4 regions of the Paenibacillus sophorae genome follow, and region 1 is predicted to be linked to each of the others. Evidence: predicted binding sites of a transcription regulator. Region 1 holds the regulator's gene; each other region holds the start of a gene.
What was found. Region 1 encodes Rex, which represses fermentation and respiration genes when NADH is low (regulators of the CRP and FNR family bind a similar motif). Its sites were predicted from a motif close to TTGTGAAATATTTCACAA; they were not measured.
Positions count from the first base shown of each region.

Region 2: a site for Rex is predicted at 2,445-2,462, ahead of nirB (nitrite reductase large subunit NirB). Genes of this name have one in related genera too.
Region 3: a site for Rex is predicted at 2,411-2,428, ahead of hydE ([FeFe] hydrogenase H-cluster radical SAM maturase HydE). Genes of this name have one in related genera too.
Region 4: a site for Rex is predicted at 1,880-1,897, ahead of KP014_RS07025 (flavocytochrome c). Genes of this name have one in related genera too.

Region 1 is NZ_CP076607.1:4,570,861-4,575,094, forward strand. Features, by position in the region: gene KP014_RS22105 (cell wall elongation regulator TseB-like domain-containing protein) at 1-188, opposite strand, end outside; gene KP014_RS22110 (amidohydrolase) at 298-1,596, opposite strand; gene KP014_RS22115 (redox-sensing transcriptional repressor Rex) at 1,586-2,236, opposite strand; gene dinG (ATP-dependent DNA helicase DinG) at 2,559-4,234, opposite strand, start outside.
Region 2 is NZ_CP076607.1:4,792,565-4,796,798, reverse strand. Features, by position in the region: gene KP014_RS23265 (TetR/AcrR family transcriptional regulator) at 1-445, shown strand, start outside; gene KP014_RS23260 (hypothetical protein) at 451-597, opposite strand; gene KP014_RS23255 (hypothetical protein) at 785-1,510, shown strand; gene ric (iron-sulfur cluster repair di-iron protein) at 1,621-2,325, shown strand; gene nirB (nitrite reductase large subunit NirB) at 2,562-4,234, shown strand, end outside.
Region 3 is NZ_CP076607.1:3,551,323-3,555,556, reverse strand. Features, by position in the region: gene smc (chromosome segregation protein SMC) at 1-1,322, opposite strand, end outside; gene fdhD (formate dehydrogenase accessory sulfurtransferase FdhD) at 1,546-2,361, shown strand; gene hydE ([FeFe] hydrogenase H-cluster radical SAM maturase HydE) at 2,495-3,553, shown strand; gene hydG ([FeFe] hydrogenase H-cluster radical SAM maturase HydG) at 3,659-4,234, shown strand, end outside.
Region 4 is NZ_CP076607.1:1,496,594-1,500,827, forward strand. Features, by position in the region: gene KP014_RS07025 (flavocytochrome c) at 125-1,669, opposite strand; gene KP014_RS07030 (hypothetical protein) at 1,965-2,477, shown strand; gene KP014_RS07035 (iron-containing alcohol dehydrogenase family protein) at 2,649-3,713, opposite strand; gene KP014_RS07040 (MtnX-like HAD-IB family phosphatase) at 3,710-4,234, opposite strand, start outside.

The DNA.
Region 1 (4,234 bases):
TCGTCCCATACCGATTTCTGCGCTTTCTCGATCTCGGTTAGGCCCGCCCCGCTAATCGCCGCAGCTTCGGCTGCACTGCGCTCGCTCCATTGGTCCTTCAGCACGTAGGCAAAAAATTGATACAATCCGAACAGAAGGAGCAGGGCCAGAAACACCCCGTATAAAATCCATTTTCTCCTTTTTCTCAACGTGCAGCTCTCCTTCTAGGAAGAAACAATAACGCCGTCCCAAAGTGACGAGGCTCTTGTTTCCTTTGTTCCAGTAGTCGTACAGGCTGTCAGCGAAAGCTCTATAAATTTACCGATTCAGCAGTCCCTCGAATGCTTCCTGCGCCTTGCGGCGGATCGCCTCTTCGTCCAAGGTCAGGCATTCCCCGTGCTTAATGATCTGCTTGCCATCGACCCATACATGCTCTACGTCCTTCGCGCTAGCCGAGTATACCGTATGAGATATCAGGTCCGTATGCGGCAGCAGATGGGGCTGGTCGATATCGATGGCGATAAAATCGGCTTTCATTCCCGGGGCGAGCCTGCCCACTTGATTAAGGAATACAGACTTTGCGCCATACTCCGTAGCTATACGGAGGGCCTCGCCTGCGGGAACCGCCGTCGGATCACCGGACACTCCTTTATGAATCAGTGCGGCCAGGCGCATTTCCTCGAACATATCCAGGTTGTTGTTGCTTGCCGCGCCATCCGTTCCGAGCGATACCGTAACACCGGCCTTCAGCAGTTCGGGAACGCGCGCCACGCCGCTTGCCAGCTTCAGATTGCTGCCCGGATTATGCGAGACGCCAACCTGATTACGCGCAAGAATTTCGATTTCCTCATCGTTCAGATGGACGGCGTGCGCCACAAGCGACGGCCGGGTGAACATCCCGAGCTTCTCCAGATGGGCAACGGGCCGAAGGCCATAATCCGCTTCATTTTGTTCCACTTCCCGCCGTGTTTCCGACATATGCGTATGAATAGGCAGGTCAAGGTCATGCGCCGCCTGAACGAATTTCTCGATATAATCCGGAGGACAAGTATACGGCGAATGAGGCGATATCATGGCGGTAATCCGCCCGCTCGCCGCGTTATGCCATTTTTTTGCAAAAGCAACCGCTTCCGCAAGCTTCTGATTCTGCACCTCAGCCGGGCACAGCCCGATGACGCCGCGCATCAGGACTGCGCGTATTCCGGATGCTTCCGCTACCTCAGCCACCCGGTCCATATGATCATACATATCGAGAAACGTCGTTGTTCCGCCCTTTAGCATTTCCAGCACCGAGAGTGCGGTTCCCCAGTAGACATCGTCTCCGGTGAATTTCCCTTCCATTGGCCACATTTTTTCCTGAAGCCATACTTGAAGGGCCAGATCGTCTCCATAACCGCGCAGCAGCGACATCGCCGCGTGCCCATGCGTATTGACAAGCCCCGGTAGGAACAGCAGGCGGTTGCCTTCAAAGACAGGCACGTCTTCTTCAAGAACGGGCGGTTCTTCCCCTATGTACGTAATCAAATCGTTATCAATTACCATATATCCTTCAAGAACAGGCTTATCCGCGCCAGGCACGGCAAATTTTCCGTTTCGGATCATCCATTTAGTACCCATGCTCTTCTTCGTCCTTTCCTTCATGCAGATAGTAAGCCAAACTTTGCAGGTCGGTCGTAAAGTCCGCCGCATGCACGCGAATCTCGGGCGGTGTCTTCAGAATAACCGGAGCGAAATTCAGAATGGCTTCAATGCCTGCTCCAATGAGAATATCCGCTACTTTTTGCGCCTCCTGCTCGGGCACAGTAATAATGCCTATGCGAATGCCCTGCTCACGTACGGTGCTTGCAAGCTCTTCCATAGGCTGAACGGTCAACGTATTGATCTTGGTCCCGATCTTCGGCGGGTAGGAATCAAAGACGGCCGTAATTTTCATTGTGTCTTTTAGATAAATATTGTAATTGGACAGCGCCTGACCCAGATTCCCGGCTCCTACCAGAACAACATTAATCTGCTGGTCCAGCTTCAGGATGTGACGGATTTTTTCGATCAGGTAAGGTACGTCATAACCAATGCCCTTCCTGCCAAAGTCGCCAAAATAGGCCAAATCCTTGCGGATTTGCGCAGGATTTAAATCCAGTCGCTGTCCGAGTTCTTGAGAAGAAACAGTGGCGATTTCGCGTTTTTGCAGGTCGTTCAAAAAACGCAGATACACAGGCAATCTGCGCACGACGGCTTCAGATATTTTGTCCGATTTCATGAGTTCTCCTCCTACATTTTAATAGGACCCTCCCAAACCCTCCCTAAAAGGGAGGGCCCCAAGGGCTGCCGCCCTCTGGACACCCGCTAACGGCAAATTGGCGTTAGCGAAAGTTGGGCTTGGACCTTGATCAGGCGGATGAAGGATCGCTTTTCGTCCCTGACGGGACACGCTTGACAATTGGCGGAATCTACTTACAGTATAACCCGCATAAAGATTAAAATCGGCAGATCGGCCTATGTTGTACAATGGCCGATCGAATACCTTAAAAGCAAAGACAATGATTGGCCTATGTTGTACAATGGCCAATCGAGCATCCCGCTTAGGATACGCCGTCTTGCTTCAGCCATTCGGCGATGCGGGGGACCATTTGTTCCGTCGCCATATGCTCCATTTTAGGTCCCGGTAAGGAATACAGGAAATACTTTCCGTAATAAGATTCGATTACTCTGGTATCATAAACAATAACAATGCCACGATCCTGTGCGGTCCGTACAAGGCGGCCGAAGCCCTGCTTGAAACGGATGACGGCCTGAGGCACGGACAGTTTCATGAAGGGGTTCTTCTTCTGTGCCTGCAGCAGTTCGGCCTTCGCTTCCGCGAGCGGATGATTAGGCGGCTGAAAAGGCAGTCTGACGATTGCCAGACATGTTAGTGCGTCGCCGGGAATATCGACTCCTTCCCAGAAGCTGCTCGTTCCCAGCAGGACAGAAGAGGAATTCTCCTGGAACCGGCGGAGCAGCTTGCTTCGGCTGCCTCCTTCAACGCCTTGTCCCAGCACCGCTATATCCTCGGAGGCGAGTGCCTCCTTCAGAGGGTCGTATACCTGCCGGAGCATCTTATACGACGTGAACAGCACAAGCATGCGCCCGCGAGTCGTCACTGCGGCTTCAGCCAGGGAATGAACGAGCGTATCGACAAACCGGGCGTCGCCGACGGTTCCCTTCACACTTGGAAAATCCCGCGGAATGACCAGCAGCGCCTGATCCCGGTACCTAAAGGGAGAAGGAAGCAGTACGGTCGATAGCTTTCCTTCCTCCTGGGCTTCGTTTAAACCCAGATTGTCGATCATATACTGGAACGATTTATCGACGGACAAGGTTGCCGACGTCAGGACGGCGCTTTTTTTCTTATCAAAGAAAAGCTCCTTGAGCTGCGCGCTGACATCGACGGGCACGGCATACAGCTGCAGTGATTTGCTGCGGTAATTTCCATTTGCCTCCAGCCAATATACAACATTTTCGTCATTCATGCCCATAAAAAAACGTACCTGCTCGCGGATATCAGCCAAATCCTTGAATAGCCCGCCAACATCGGTTACAAGGCTGTCGGCCGAGGACTGGCCTTCCTGGTCACGCATTTCGGAAAGCATTTTATCGCCTTTGCGGATAATATCACTTAAAGACAAGTTTAGTGTACTTTCCAGTGAAACAAGCTCTTCCCAGCCTTTGGGCTTCTTGGCGGGTAGAAGACGATGCACCAATTGTCCCGCTTCTCCCGCCGCTGAGTCGGACCGTTCGGGTATCAGTGCATACAGCCTATCGCTGAGCAGATCCCACGCCTCTTTTACGGTAAGGAGGTCGGGGTACAGCCGGTCGATGATCCCGCTCCACTCGGTGGCCTGCTCACTGCCCGAGCTTTGGAGGATCTGCCGGAGAGCAGGCAGTTGGCCGGTGCGGCTGTCTTTGTACAAGCGGTTCAGCGTATGCGAGACGGTAAAATGCTTCATATGCATGCCCAGGTGCTTGCCGGCCACTTCCTCCAATTGATGCGCCTCGTCAATCACAAGGTACTCATAGGCAGGAAGCAGCTGATGGCCCGCTTTCATGTCGGCAAACAGCTTCGAGTGGTTCGTAATGACCACGTCGGCGTTGCCCGCCTCATGCTTGGCGCGATGGTAATAGCATTTGCGGAACCATGGGCAAGACCGTCCCAGGCAGGAGTCCGTGTCGCTCGCCACCGTTTCCCAGAAATCGCCGCCCCGGCCGCTTAAATTCA
Region 2 (4,234 bases), 220 kb from region 1:
CATTATCCAATATTTAGATGATATATTTAAACAGCGACTAACAATAATAAAAAAATGGCAGGGCAATAATCAGCATGATGTTCTTTCTGATCTCCTCTTTGCGCATTTGAAGAAGCATCGTGAACCTTTACTAAAAGTCATCAATACTGTACCTGATTATTTAATATTTGAGCGATTTGAGGAATTCATAAAATATTTAGTACATCTGTATAATAAAGAACATAAGACTACAGACAAATTAAACGAATTACATTTTAAATATTCAATACAGTATCAAATTGCGGGAGGTTTAACGATCATAGTAGACTGGCTCAAGAACGATATGCCGTTGTCTTTTGAAGAGATGAGAGCAATCATGAGTGAATTTGGAAAGTCATTTATTGAACAAGGCATTTATGTGCCTGATATTTTATATAGCCTTGCGGATCAATTGGAGAGTTTGTGATAATCTCATTCTCCAAAGCGTTCAAAAAGCGACTCGGCATCCCCCAATGAAATACCGGCTTCAGTCGGAGCAAACCGCCCGCCATTCCAAGGAATGACGGGTATTTTGTTGTTTGCGCTTCTTCCCTGAGAAAAAACTTGCACAATAATCATAAAGAAGTAATATAATAGAAAAAACGAATGTTCCTTGTTTGTTGGAAGCGCTTACTAAAATGCTGTGTCAAACCGCCTTTACACATCGTGACGTAACGGCTATGTCTTTCGGATTGCTGTACACACCTGAATTCATTCCTTTATAAATTCCCCCGCCATGCGGGGCAAATTGAGGGAGGCGAGCAAGATGAAGACCACCCTGCTCTCGCGGGAGATAGGTTATGGAAAAAAGGATGTCGCCGAGCTGGAAAGCGCATCCGTTAAAGTGCAGCTTATTTATGATAAGACGCTGTTCATGCTGCACAGCCACATGCCTGCCTCGTTATGGGACGCTACGTTTGCAGTGCCTTACAGCATAATTTCTTCTCTATACAAAGGTAACGGCGACGGCGGCACGGTGTTTCAGAAATGGATTCAAGGGCCCTCGGGCTGGAAATGCATCGGTTGTGAGAGACACTGTTTGGAAAAGGGCGAATCGGAAAGCAGTACGGATGTATCGGATCAGCGGCGTACCTACACGTTTCATAACGGCAGAAGACAAAGCCTGATTCTTCAGGCGGTTATTTGGTCTTTATTTGAAAAAACGCTGATGCTTCATCCTTTTCTTGGCGCCGAGGCATTTCTTGATGGTGATGATCTGGAGACGATATCGGCCTATTTTGTGCCCACCTATGTCAATGACGTCCGTTTTCGGGAGCTTAAAAAGCCCTGCAAAGCATACACGGACATGGAGGTCCGCGTCTTTCAGGAGTGGATCGCCGCTCCTGACCTTGTGCTCCAATGGGATGGCGGTTTGACGGAAGGAAGATGGATGACCGGCGTGTATGTCAATCAGACCCAATTTGCCGGACTTGGGCCTTACTTGAAGGACGCTGCGGGCAAGCGCACTTACATGGAAGCCTATGTGCAATAAGATCTGTTCAATATGTTGATGGATTTGCCGTGATTCCAATCACACGGAAGCTCTCTCTCCGGGGTTAAGGTGTAAAAGTAGATAAAAAGCACCCCTGAGGAGGAGCCATAATGAGCATAAAACAACCCTTATTCAATAGTGATACGATGGTAAGAGATATTGTGCTGCAGTTCCCAAAAGCAGCGGACTACTTCAAGGCAAACAAAATCGATTTCTGCTGCGGCGGCGTGAGGCCGCTTCGGTCGGCAGCGGACGAGCGCGGTTTAGATGCGGGCGCCGTCCTCGGCGATTTGTACAAGCTGGTGGAGCAGTATCCTGTTCTTGAGGAAGATACAGTCTGGAACGAAGCATCGTCCGAAGCGCTGATCGGCCATATTGTAAGCAAACATCACCGTTATCTGCGCGAAGAGCTTCCGCTGATCGGACAGAATGTTGCCAAAGTGTTTCATGTGCACGGCGGAGACTCTCCACATCTGGCCGAGCTGTACCGCCTGTTCAACCAGTTGAAGGATGAATTGCTGGAGCACACGGCGAAAGAAGAAGCGCAGGATTTCCCGAGTATTCTTGCCTACGAGCAAAAGGGGGACGCAGAATCTTTATCCGCGCTGCGGGGGGCTCTTCATAATTTGGAAGAGGAGCATGACGCTGCGGGGAACCTTCTGAGACAGCTTCGAGCCGTCACCAGCGACTTCACTCCCCCTGAGCATGCCTGCACGACCTACCGTCTGACTTATGCGCGGCTGGAAGAACTAGAAGGCATGACCTTTGAGCATGTACATCTGGAGAACAATATTCTGTTCCCGCGATATCAATAATTGATTTTTTATAGCAGCCGATTTTCCGAGACGTGATTGTTTCAGGAGAATCGGCTGTTTTGGTTGACTAAAATGAGCGGTTTGTCAATAGGGGAAGCGTTAAAAGTTGTTACAAGTTAGTGTGAAATCTTTCACTATTGATGTGACTGCAGTCACGCGGCACAAAAATGTAAAATGTATAATTCCGGTATAAAGATACAAGAGAAGACAATCAAAGCTTTGAGGAGGACCTGACAATGACATCGATTCGAGAAAAATTAGTACTGATCGGCAACGGCATGGCAGGTGTCGGTACCATCGAACAGATTTTGAAGCTTGGCGGCGCATACGACATCACTGTCTTCGGCAGCGAGCCTCATCCGAACTACAACCGTATTATGCTGTCTTACGTCCTTGAAGGAAGCAAAACAGTGGACGATATTATCCTGAACGACTGGAGCTGGTACAAGGATAATGGAATTACTCTGCATACGGGAACGACGGTAGCCCGTATCGACGGAGACAAGCGGCAGGTTATTACGGAGAACGGTTTGACCGTTGATTACGATAAAGTCATTATCGCAACGGGTTCCAATTCGTTCATTCTACCAATCCCTGGCAGCGGTAGGGAAGGCGTCGTCGGCTTCCGCGACATCGCCGACTGTGAAGCGATGCTGGAAGCCGCGAAGCAGTATGGCAAAGCGGCTGTCATCGGCGGCGGATTGCTCGGCCTCGAAGCGGCGAAAGGGCTCGTGAACCTTGGCATGGACGTAACGGTCGTCCATCTGATGGAAGACCTGATGGAGCGCCAGTTGGACCATACCGCTGCTTCGATGCTGAAAGCGGAACTGGAACGACAGGGCGTCAAGTTCGCCATGGGCAAGCAGACGGTGGAGCTGACCGGCGATGAGCGGGTAAGCGGTCTGCGCTTTATCGACGGTACGGAGCTGGAAGCGCAGTTTGTCGTTATGGCTGTCGGCATCAAGCCGAATGTGTCGGTGGCGAAGGCCAGCGGTATTGAAGTGAACCGGGGCATCGTGGTGAACGACTACTTACAAACGTCGCTTGCGGACGTGTATTCCGTCGGCGAATGCACCGAGCACCGCGGCGTCTGCTACGGCCTGGTAGCCCCGCTGTTCGAGCAGGGCACCGTACTCGCGAAGCATTTATGCGGCGTGGAAACCAAGCCTTATGAAGGTTCGGTCGTCTCGACCAAGCTGAAGATTTCCGGCGTCGACGTCTTCTCTGCCGGGGAATTCATCGATACTCCGGAGCACACGGTTATTTCCGCCAAAGATGACTGGAAGAGAACCTACAAGAAAATTTTGCTGAGGGACAACATCATTGTCGGCGCCGTTCTGTTCGGCGATGTGACGGAATCCGGCAGCCTGCAGAAACTGGTGAAGCAGGGCGCAGTGATGACCGACGACATTTATGCGGACGTTATGGGCACCGGCTGCTGTGGCGGAGGCGGGGCCAAGAAGACGGCGTCCGTCGAAAGCATGTCTGACGAGGAAATCGTCTGCGGCTGCAATGGTGTGACCAAGAAGGCGATTGTGGACGCCATCACCGATAACGGCTTCACAACCGTGGACGAAATCAAGGCCTGCACCGGCGCTACACGATCCTGCGGAGGCTGTAAGCCGGTCGTGGAACAGATTCTGCAGTACGTGCTCGGCGACGGCTTCGAGCAGAGCGCGAAGACCGGGATTTGCAGCTGTACGACGCTCAGCCGGGATGAAATTGTGGCACAAATCCGGGCCAAAGGACTGACAACGACCAAAGAGGTTATGAACGTCCTTGGATGGAAACAGGAAGAGGGCTGCTCGAAATGCCGTCCGGCGGTCAACTATTATCTGGGCATGATCTATCCGGATACGCATGAAGACGAGAAGGAATCCCGCTTCGTCAACGAACGGATGAGCGCGAA
Region 3 (4,234 bases), 1.0 Mb from region 1:
TGGCCCTTTAGCTTCGCCTGCTCCCGCTGAAGCTCCTGATGCCGCGAGATCCACTTCCCGCTCTCTTCCGCGCTGCGGTTCATCCGCCGCTCCAGGCTTTCCTTCTGCTGATCGGCATAGCGTATCTCGTTGCGCGCCTGCGCCATTTTATTCATCAGCTCAAGCAGCGCACTCTTTAAGCTTTCCTCTTTACTTTGGCTAAGCCCATCCGTAACGCCTGTCAATCTGGCTTCTTCGTCGGCGATTTGCTGCCGCAGCTCCGCAAGACGGAGCCGGGTCTGCTCCAGGCTGCTTTCCAGCACTATCAGCTCCCGCTGGCGATCTTCCGAACGCTCTCCGACAGAGCCTATGGTCTGCACCAACTGCTCCCGGTTGTTCTCTAGATGGCGCCGGCGTTCCTTCAGCAGTTCGCCGTATCCTTCGCTTTTCTCGTATGCTTCACTGTACCGCAGCAGCTGTTCCTGCAGCTGTTCGATCTGCTCCTCCATTTGGCGAAGTGCGGCTCTTCCGCTCTCCAGCTTGGCGTCATGGGCTGTGACAACCGTCGACAATTGAAGCTGCTCGTCCCGCAAAATCTCAAGCTTGGCATTGCCGTCCTTCCATGCCGCGTGAATGCCCTCAATCTGGTGCACATAGACGGATATTTCCAAATTTTTCAGCTGTTCTTTCAGTTCCTTGTAGCGGACGGCCTTCTCGGATTGTTCCTTCAGCGGACCGATCTGGTCCTCCATTTCACTGATCAGATCATGGATGCGCAGCAGATTCTGCTCTGTCTCATCCAGCTTGCGGCCCGCGTCCTTTTTGCGCGATTTATATTTGACTATGCCTGACGCCTCTTCAAATATGCCTCGCCGATCCTCTGACCGGGTACTGAGAATTTCCTCAATCCGGCCTTGACCGATGATGGAATAAGCCTCACGGCCGATACCGGTATCCATGAACAGCTCTGTAATATCTTTTAGTCTGCATGACTGCTTGTTGATCATATATTCGCTGTCTCCGCTGCGGTGAACCCGCCGCGTTACCGTCACTTCGCTGAAGTCCAGAGGCAGAGCGTGATCTTCATTGTCCAGCGTCAGCGACACTTCGCCATAATTCACCGCCTTGCGGGCATCGCTTCCGGCAAAAATAATATCTTCCATCTTGCCGCCGCGCAGCGACTTGGCGCTTTGTTCACCGAGCACCCAGCGGATGCCGTCGGAAATGTTGCTCTTGCCGCTTCCGTTAGGACCCACGACAGCCGTAATGCCGCGCACAAACTCCATCTCCGTTTTGTCGGCAAATGATTTAAAGCCCGCTAATTCAATCCGTTTCAAAAACATACGTCGCCAGTCACCTCCGACCCATTATACCATAGCGTTCCATAACCTAACATAGCACGCTCCAATGAAGAGCAGGATGCAGTAAATATCGTTGGTTGTGAAATATAAAATTGACAGTGATTACAAAAAGTGGTGTAGTAAAGTTGTTCTTGATTTCTATTTTTTTCTATTTATTATAGTTATTTTTCTATATTTTAAATCTTCATTAATAAGGATGATGGAAATGACGCGGGGACCTGAACAGCAAGAACACATTATTCGTTATCGGCAGGGCCGAATCACCAGAGAACCGGATCTAATTGTGACGGAGCATCCGGTCACACTTAAGATTAACGGTGAAGAATTCGTGACCCTGGTATGCACCCCTGAATACATTGAGGACATGGCTATCGGCTACTTGGCTTCTGAAGGCATCATTCGGGGAATTCAAGATATTAAGGAGCTGTGGACGCAGGAAGAGGAAGGCTTCGTACACGTCTCCACGGACCGCTGGAATAATCTTCACCGCCAGTTGTACGCCAAACGTTATGTCAGTTCCTGCTGCGGCGCCGGCCGCCATGGCTTTGTTTATGTTAACGATGCAAGGACGGCCAAAGTAATGGACGGTGTTCATGTCTCGATATCCTTTGGCGATTGTTTCCGCCTTATGGAGAGCGTGCAGGCCGGCGCGGAGCTGTTTCACCGGACAGGCGGCGTCCACTCCGCTGCGATTTGCGATACCGGCGGGGTGCTGCTTGCCCGCAGCGATATCGGCCGGCATAATGCGCTCGACAAGATTTACGGCCACTGCTTGAGGCACGAGATGAACCTGAATAACAAAATAATCGTGTTCAGCGGCCGGATTTCATCGGAAATCTTATTAAAGGTTGCCAAAATCGGCTGTGAGATCATTCTGTCCAAATCAGCTCCCACAGCCCTGGCTCTTGAGCTGGCTGAACAACTCGGCATCACGACAGTCGGTTTCATCCGTCATGATTCATGCAATGTTTATACACGCCCTGAGCGTATCAGCGACTGTGCGATCTTAAAGAACAATTGAACAAACCTGAGATTTCAAGCAGAAAGCTCATAGTTCAGTATTTTTACTATTGTTACATTATTTACATGTCTATCTATTACAAAAAAAGGATGCATCTGTTCAGCTTAAGGAGGGATGTTCAACGGATCATTTACTGGAACGATTATATACGCAGGAATCGCTGGGTTCCGAAGAAATTGTCGATCTTCTAGGAAATTTGGACCAGACTTCAAGGAAGCGGCTGCATACTTTTGCACATCAGAAGCGGGTGGCCCGTTACGGCACAGGAGTGTATCTCCGCGGACTGATTGAATTCTCCAATATATGCAAACAAAACTGCATGTACTGTGGAATACGCTCCGCCAATAAGGCAGTCAGCCGCTACCGGCTGAAGCCTGAAGAAATCATGGACTGCTGCCGTGAAGGATATAATTTGGGCTATCGCACCTTCGTTCTGCAGAGCGGAGAAGACGATTGGTATACAACGGATAAGCTGGCGGGCCTTGTTGCTGATATCAAGCGGCACTATCCGGATTCTGCGGTGACGCTGTCGATCGGCGAACGTGACGATGAGACCTATACCCGGTTATTTGAAGCGGGTGCGGACCGTTATTTGCTGCGGCATGAGACGGCTTCCAGCAGTCTGTATGAGGCGCTGCACCCGACCATGACTTTTGAGAATCGGCGGGACCGCTTGCGTGCCTTGAAAGCTATTGGCTATCAGGTCGGAGCCGGCTTTATGGTTGGATTGCCCGGACAGACGAACGAAGATTTGGCCAAGGATTTATTGTACCTCAAGGAGCTTAATCCGGATATGGTTGGCATCGGCCCTTTTTTGCCGCACCAAGCTACGCCTTTAAAGGACGAGCCGGCTGGTACTGTGGAGGCTACATTAGATATGATTGCACTTGCGCGTTTGTTTGTGCCTGACGCCTTGATTCCGGCTACCACAGCTTTGGGAACCGCTCATCCGTACGGGCGGGAGCTCGCACTAAAAGCGGGTGCAAATGTAGTCATGCCTAATCTCTCTCCCCTGTCCGTACGTCCAAAATATACATTATATGACAATAAAATTTGTACAGGAGATGAATCGGCACAGTGCAGGTTCTGTCTGGATCAGCGGATTGAGGGTGCCGGCTTTCATGTCGATATGGGCCGCGGAGATAGTCTGAACTGGCTGTCGCGCCCTCCGGGGGAGCAGGCTGTTCGGTAAACAATGGTCATTTGTGACCTGTCGTTGTCGTGAAATTTCACAGGAAGGCAATCGGGCGAAGTTCGGCCTTCTTTTTTTTCCATTAATGAACCCAGAAAGAAGTGGATGTTTGTGAACCGAGTAAATGAACGCCGTCCGGCGGATTTTATTCAGGACGAGGAAATCAAGGAATCACTGAAATACGGGGAGGCGGCAGTAAACGACAGCACAATAGTAACCGCAATCCTGGATAAAGCAAGAGAGTGCAAAGGCCTGACCTCTCAGGAAGCGGCCGTGCTGCTGCACGTGGATGATGAAGATACACTGGAAAGGCTGTACCAGGTATCCAGGGAAATCAAGGAACGGATATACGGCAACCGGATCGTGCTGTTCGCCCCCCTCTATGTCAGCAATTACTGTGTCAATAACTGTGTCTACTGCGGATACAAGCACTCCAATTCCGAGTTTGTGCGCAGCCGTCTCACTCAAGACGAAATTGCCCAGGAGGTCAAGGTTCTTCAGTCACTTGGCCATAAACGGCTTGTCCTTGAAGCGGGTGAAGACTCGCACCATTGTTCCATCGACTACATTCTGGAATGTATCCGGACCATATACGAGACCAAGCTGGACAATGGCAGCATCCGGCGGATTAACATCAATATTGCCGCCACGACGGAGGAAGAATACCGCCAACTGGCCGAG
Region 4 (4,234 bases), 2.8 Mb from region 1:
TATGGCATATCAGAATATAAATGGCGTGCTTGTCAGGGGCCAACCCGACGCAGGTGCCTCCCCCAAAAAACAAACAACCGCTTGGACCACAAGGCCCAAGCGGTTATTGTTTACTCAGCGTATCTTATTGTGCTTTTACGAATTCAGCAGCTTTAATACCTGCTTGGCGGCCGAAAATAATGATTTCTGCTACGGAGTTGCCGCCGATCCGGTTTTGGCCGTGCAAGCCGCCGGTCACTTCGCCTGCTGCGAAAAGGCCCGGAATCGGTTTGCCTTCTTTGTTCAACACTTCGGTGTTCGTGTTGATCTTCACGCCGCCCATGGTGTAGTGGATCCCTGGGCCGATCTTAATCGCGTAGTATGGCGCTGCGGACAAGTCGTTGTCCATTCCTGTAGTTCTGCCGAATTCGGCATCCTTTTTATTTTTCACACTGTTGTTCCATGTATCCAGTGTCGTTTTTAGCTGATCCGCCGGAACACCGATTTCTTTGGCCAGCGCCTCGATGGTGTCGGCTGTTTTCACAAAGCCCATTTTTTCATATTGTTGAATCGCTTTGGCGCGGGATTTTACGCCGGAATCAAACACCAGATAAGCGGATTTGTCGGCAAGGGCATTGATTGCAGCGGTGACATTGTCGCGGGTATCCAGCTCGTTTACGAAACGCTTGCCGTCTTGGGCAACGAGGATGGCGCCTTCGCCGCGAACCGCTTCCCCGATGAGATAGGATTTTTCCTGCTGCACGGTCGGGTGAACTTGGATTTGATCCATATCCACAGTTGTACCGCCAACGCTGAGAATCATCTTAATGCCGTCGCCGGTGCTGCCTGCTTGGTTAGTGGTCACATATCCTTTGAGATCCGGTCTGACTTCTTCAATCATTTCCTTGTTGGCCCCGAAACCGCCGGTTGTCACAACGACAGCATTTGAAGCAATCGTTTTTTCGTCTGTTTGGTTGAAGAGGACTTTGACGCCGTTAATTTTGCCGTCTGCTTGCGTAAGCTCCTTCACGTCGGCGTTAACAAACAGCGGAATCCCTTGTTCTCTTACATTCTTCACCAAACCTTTGACCAGGTACTGTCCGATCGCGGAGCCGTCTTCAGGACGGTGTGTGCGCTTTTCGTTCATTCCGCCTGTAATCGTGATATTGTTCAATTTAATACCGATGGAATCCAGCCAATCGATAGCACTTGCAGAATTGTCAACGAAGAAACGAAGCATCTCTTTGTCGTTGGTGCCATGACCGCCTTTTAATGTCTCTTCATAAAATAAATCATTGCTGTCTTGAATGCCTTGCTCTTTTTGGAATTTCGTTTCAGAAGCGTTCATCCCCGAAGAGGATTTGGTTGTATTCCCGCCGGCAACCGGCATTTTTTCAAAAATAACCGGGTTCATGCCATTGGCTTTTGCCTCAAGTGCGGTAGACATACCAGCACCGCCTGCACCGACAATGATGATGTCGTATTTATCTTTCAGTTGATCGATCGGCGTATATTCGGTTGTGGACGCTCCCGAAGTTGCTTCCGCAGTTGCTCCTGCTGTTGGTCCCGCAGTTGCTCCAGCAGCTTCTTTGTTCTCCGTGTTGTTGCTCACGTTCCCGCCGCCGCATCCCGCGATAACGAGCAGGACCGAGAGAACGAGAATAAGAGCCGGTAATACTTTCTTTTTCATTGTTTTAACCCCCAGTTTTAAATCTCTTTATTCAGATGAAAGAAAGAACCAAACAAAAAAGGAGGGGGTAACGGACGAAATTGGAAGTGAAGCAGCGCCAGCGTGGCCTTAATTCTCTGGACTTCAAATCTTATTTCGCGGTAACGTCCCCGATCTCCATCGTTATCCTCTTTAGTTCATCATATTAAGTATACCATCAACCTTAATTAATTGTGAAGTATTTCACAATTATGTTGAAGTATGTCCTTGATAATGTCACAGTACAAATTTCAATGCAGCGTGAACCTGAACTGTTATGATGGATGATACTTCAAACTTAACTTCTGGCAACATTCATATACATGATGACTTCTGGTTAGGTATGATAGGAATTAATTCAAATCAGAGAGGGGTTATGGGTATGAATATAGAGAACAATGAATTTGATTCGGAATTTTGTAATGTAAAATATGTGTCGGAAGACAATTTAGTATTTCTTACATGGAAAAAATTTTGCTGCTATGATGACTATAGAACCCCAACATCATTCGCTTTGGAATTGCTTAAGAAATATCCGGGCAGTAATTTTGTTGTAGATGCGAGAAACGGATTTGAAGATGAACCTGAAGATGTAGAATGGGGATTTTCTGTACTGCTTCCGGCTATGTCAAATACAGATTGCAAATATGTTGCATTCATCATGAATGAAGTGAACGAAATAGAAGAAGAGATGGATATGTGGACGAAAGAATTCATGAAGTATTTTACGGTGAAGAGAGTTAAAAGTTATGAAGATGCGGTCAAGTTTGGCTTGAACGCCAGTAAATAGCGATAATTCAAACAAAAAGAAGACGCTCGGAGGCAGATTAGCCTAGCGTCTGTTTGCGTCGCTTCCGCTCTAAAAGAGCGACCCCTCCGGCGCGAATTGTGGCGGTGGAGAGCAAACCAAGCGGGCAGCGGCGGGTGACGGAGTCGAAATACCTTAGACATACATCTTTTATCAAGTCAAAATCCGCCCCAGCGTTTCATCGCTGCGAAGCAGGTGCAGTGCCTTCTCCCGCATCTCCGGCAGATGCAGATAGGTCCGGCGGGACGGCTTGATGGATGGGGCCAAGTCAATCGCCCGTTCGAAATCCTCCCGCTTCATCCCGAGCGTCGCGACGAAATCGAAGAATCCGGTTTCGCCGAGGAATTTGCGAACCCGCTCCACCCGGTGCTCCTGCACGAGACACATCAGGTAAGCGGCTACGCCCACCTGAATCCCGTGAAGCTGCGGGCGCTCCATAATCTGGTCCAGGGCATGGGAAATCAGGTGCTCGCTGCCGCTTGCGGGCGCGCTGCTTCCGGCAATCTCCATGGCAATCCCGGAAAGCGTAAGGGAATCCACAATCTCTTTAATAAAAAAGAACTCGCGAATATCGGTGTAGGGCATGCGCACAATGCTGTTCACCGATTTTTTGGCCATCATCACCGCGAAGTCGTTCACGCGGGTGGCGCCAAGCGATTCCTCAAACCGCCAGTCGAAAATCGCCGGGATTTTGGAGAGGATGTCGCCCAGTCCGCTGTAAAGAAATTGAATAGGCGAATTCCGGACAAGTCCAAGATCGACCAAAATGCCGTAAGGCATCCGGGCGGGAACCGACGTGCGGCGGCCCTGGACATAAAGGGAACAGCCGGAACTTGCAAAGCCGTCATGGGCGACCGAAGTCGGCACGCTGATAAACGGCAGACCGTTTAAAAACGCGATATATTTCGCAATATCCAGACCCTTTCCTCCCCCGATACCGACAATGGCTTCTGTACGAGCAGGAAGTGTAAAGGCGATACTGGCAATAGATTCGAGGCTGTTGTCCAGAACATCCCGGTTGTCCAGAACTTCAAGCTGCGCTTGCTCCGTCAAGGATTTAATAATTTGCGGCTCACATAAAGGGCGAATGCCTTCGCCAAAGCAGAGCACAATGCGCGAGAACCCGGCCTTGCTGAGCAGCTCCCCAAAATGGGAAAGAACCTGGTCCCCAACCTCTAGGAGCACAGGGATTGCTACTTCGTGGGCTTGGCGCTTCATTCAGGCCACCCGTTTTCGTTCAGATAGCCTGAAATGGCATGATAATTTTCAACCGGCACATGACTGACTCCGTCCTGCGTTAGCAGATTGTGCAGCTCGCCGCGGGCAAAAGCGATGTCGGCCGCTTTGGCCGCTTCAAGGTCCGGTTCGCTGTCGCCGGCAAATAAAACCGTTCGATAGCGCCCCCGGATATCCTCAAGCACCTTGCGTTTATCCAGCCCGAAAACCTTCGAGAAAAAAGGGTTTGCGGTGTCTGGAACAATCCGCAGCGCGCCGTTCTCGTGTACGGCCGGCATGGAAATGACCGTTACATTCGGGATTTCCAGCGCCTGCATAAGCCGCTCGATATACCATGACGTACCCGCGCTTACGATATAAAAATCTCCCCCGCGCGCTTGAACCTCATGAACAAAATCAATCGCCCCCGGAGTGAGCGGGATTTTACGGATCTCATCCAGTAGCTGCTCTTCGGTAAGATTAAGCTTGCCGAAAATATGGTTAAGGAACTCCACATCAATCTT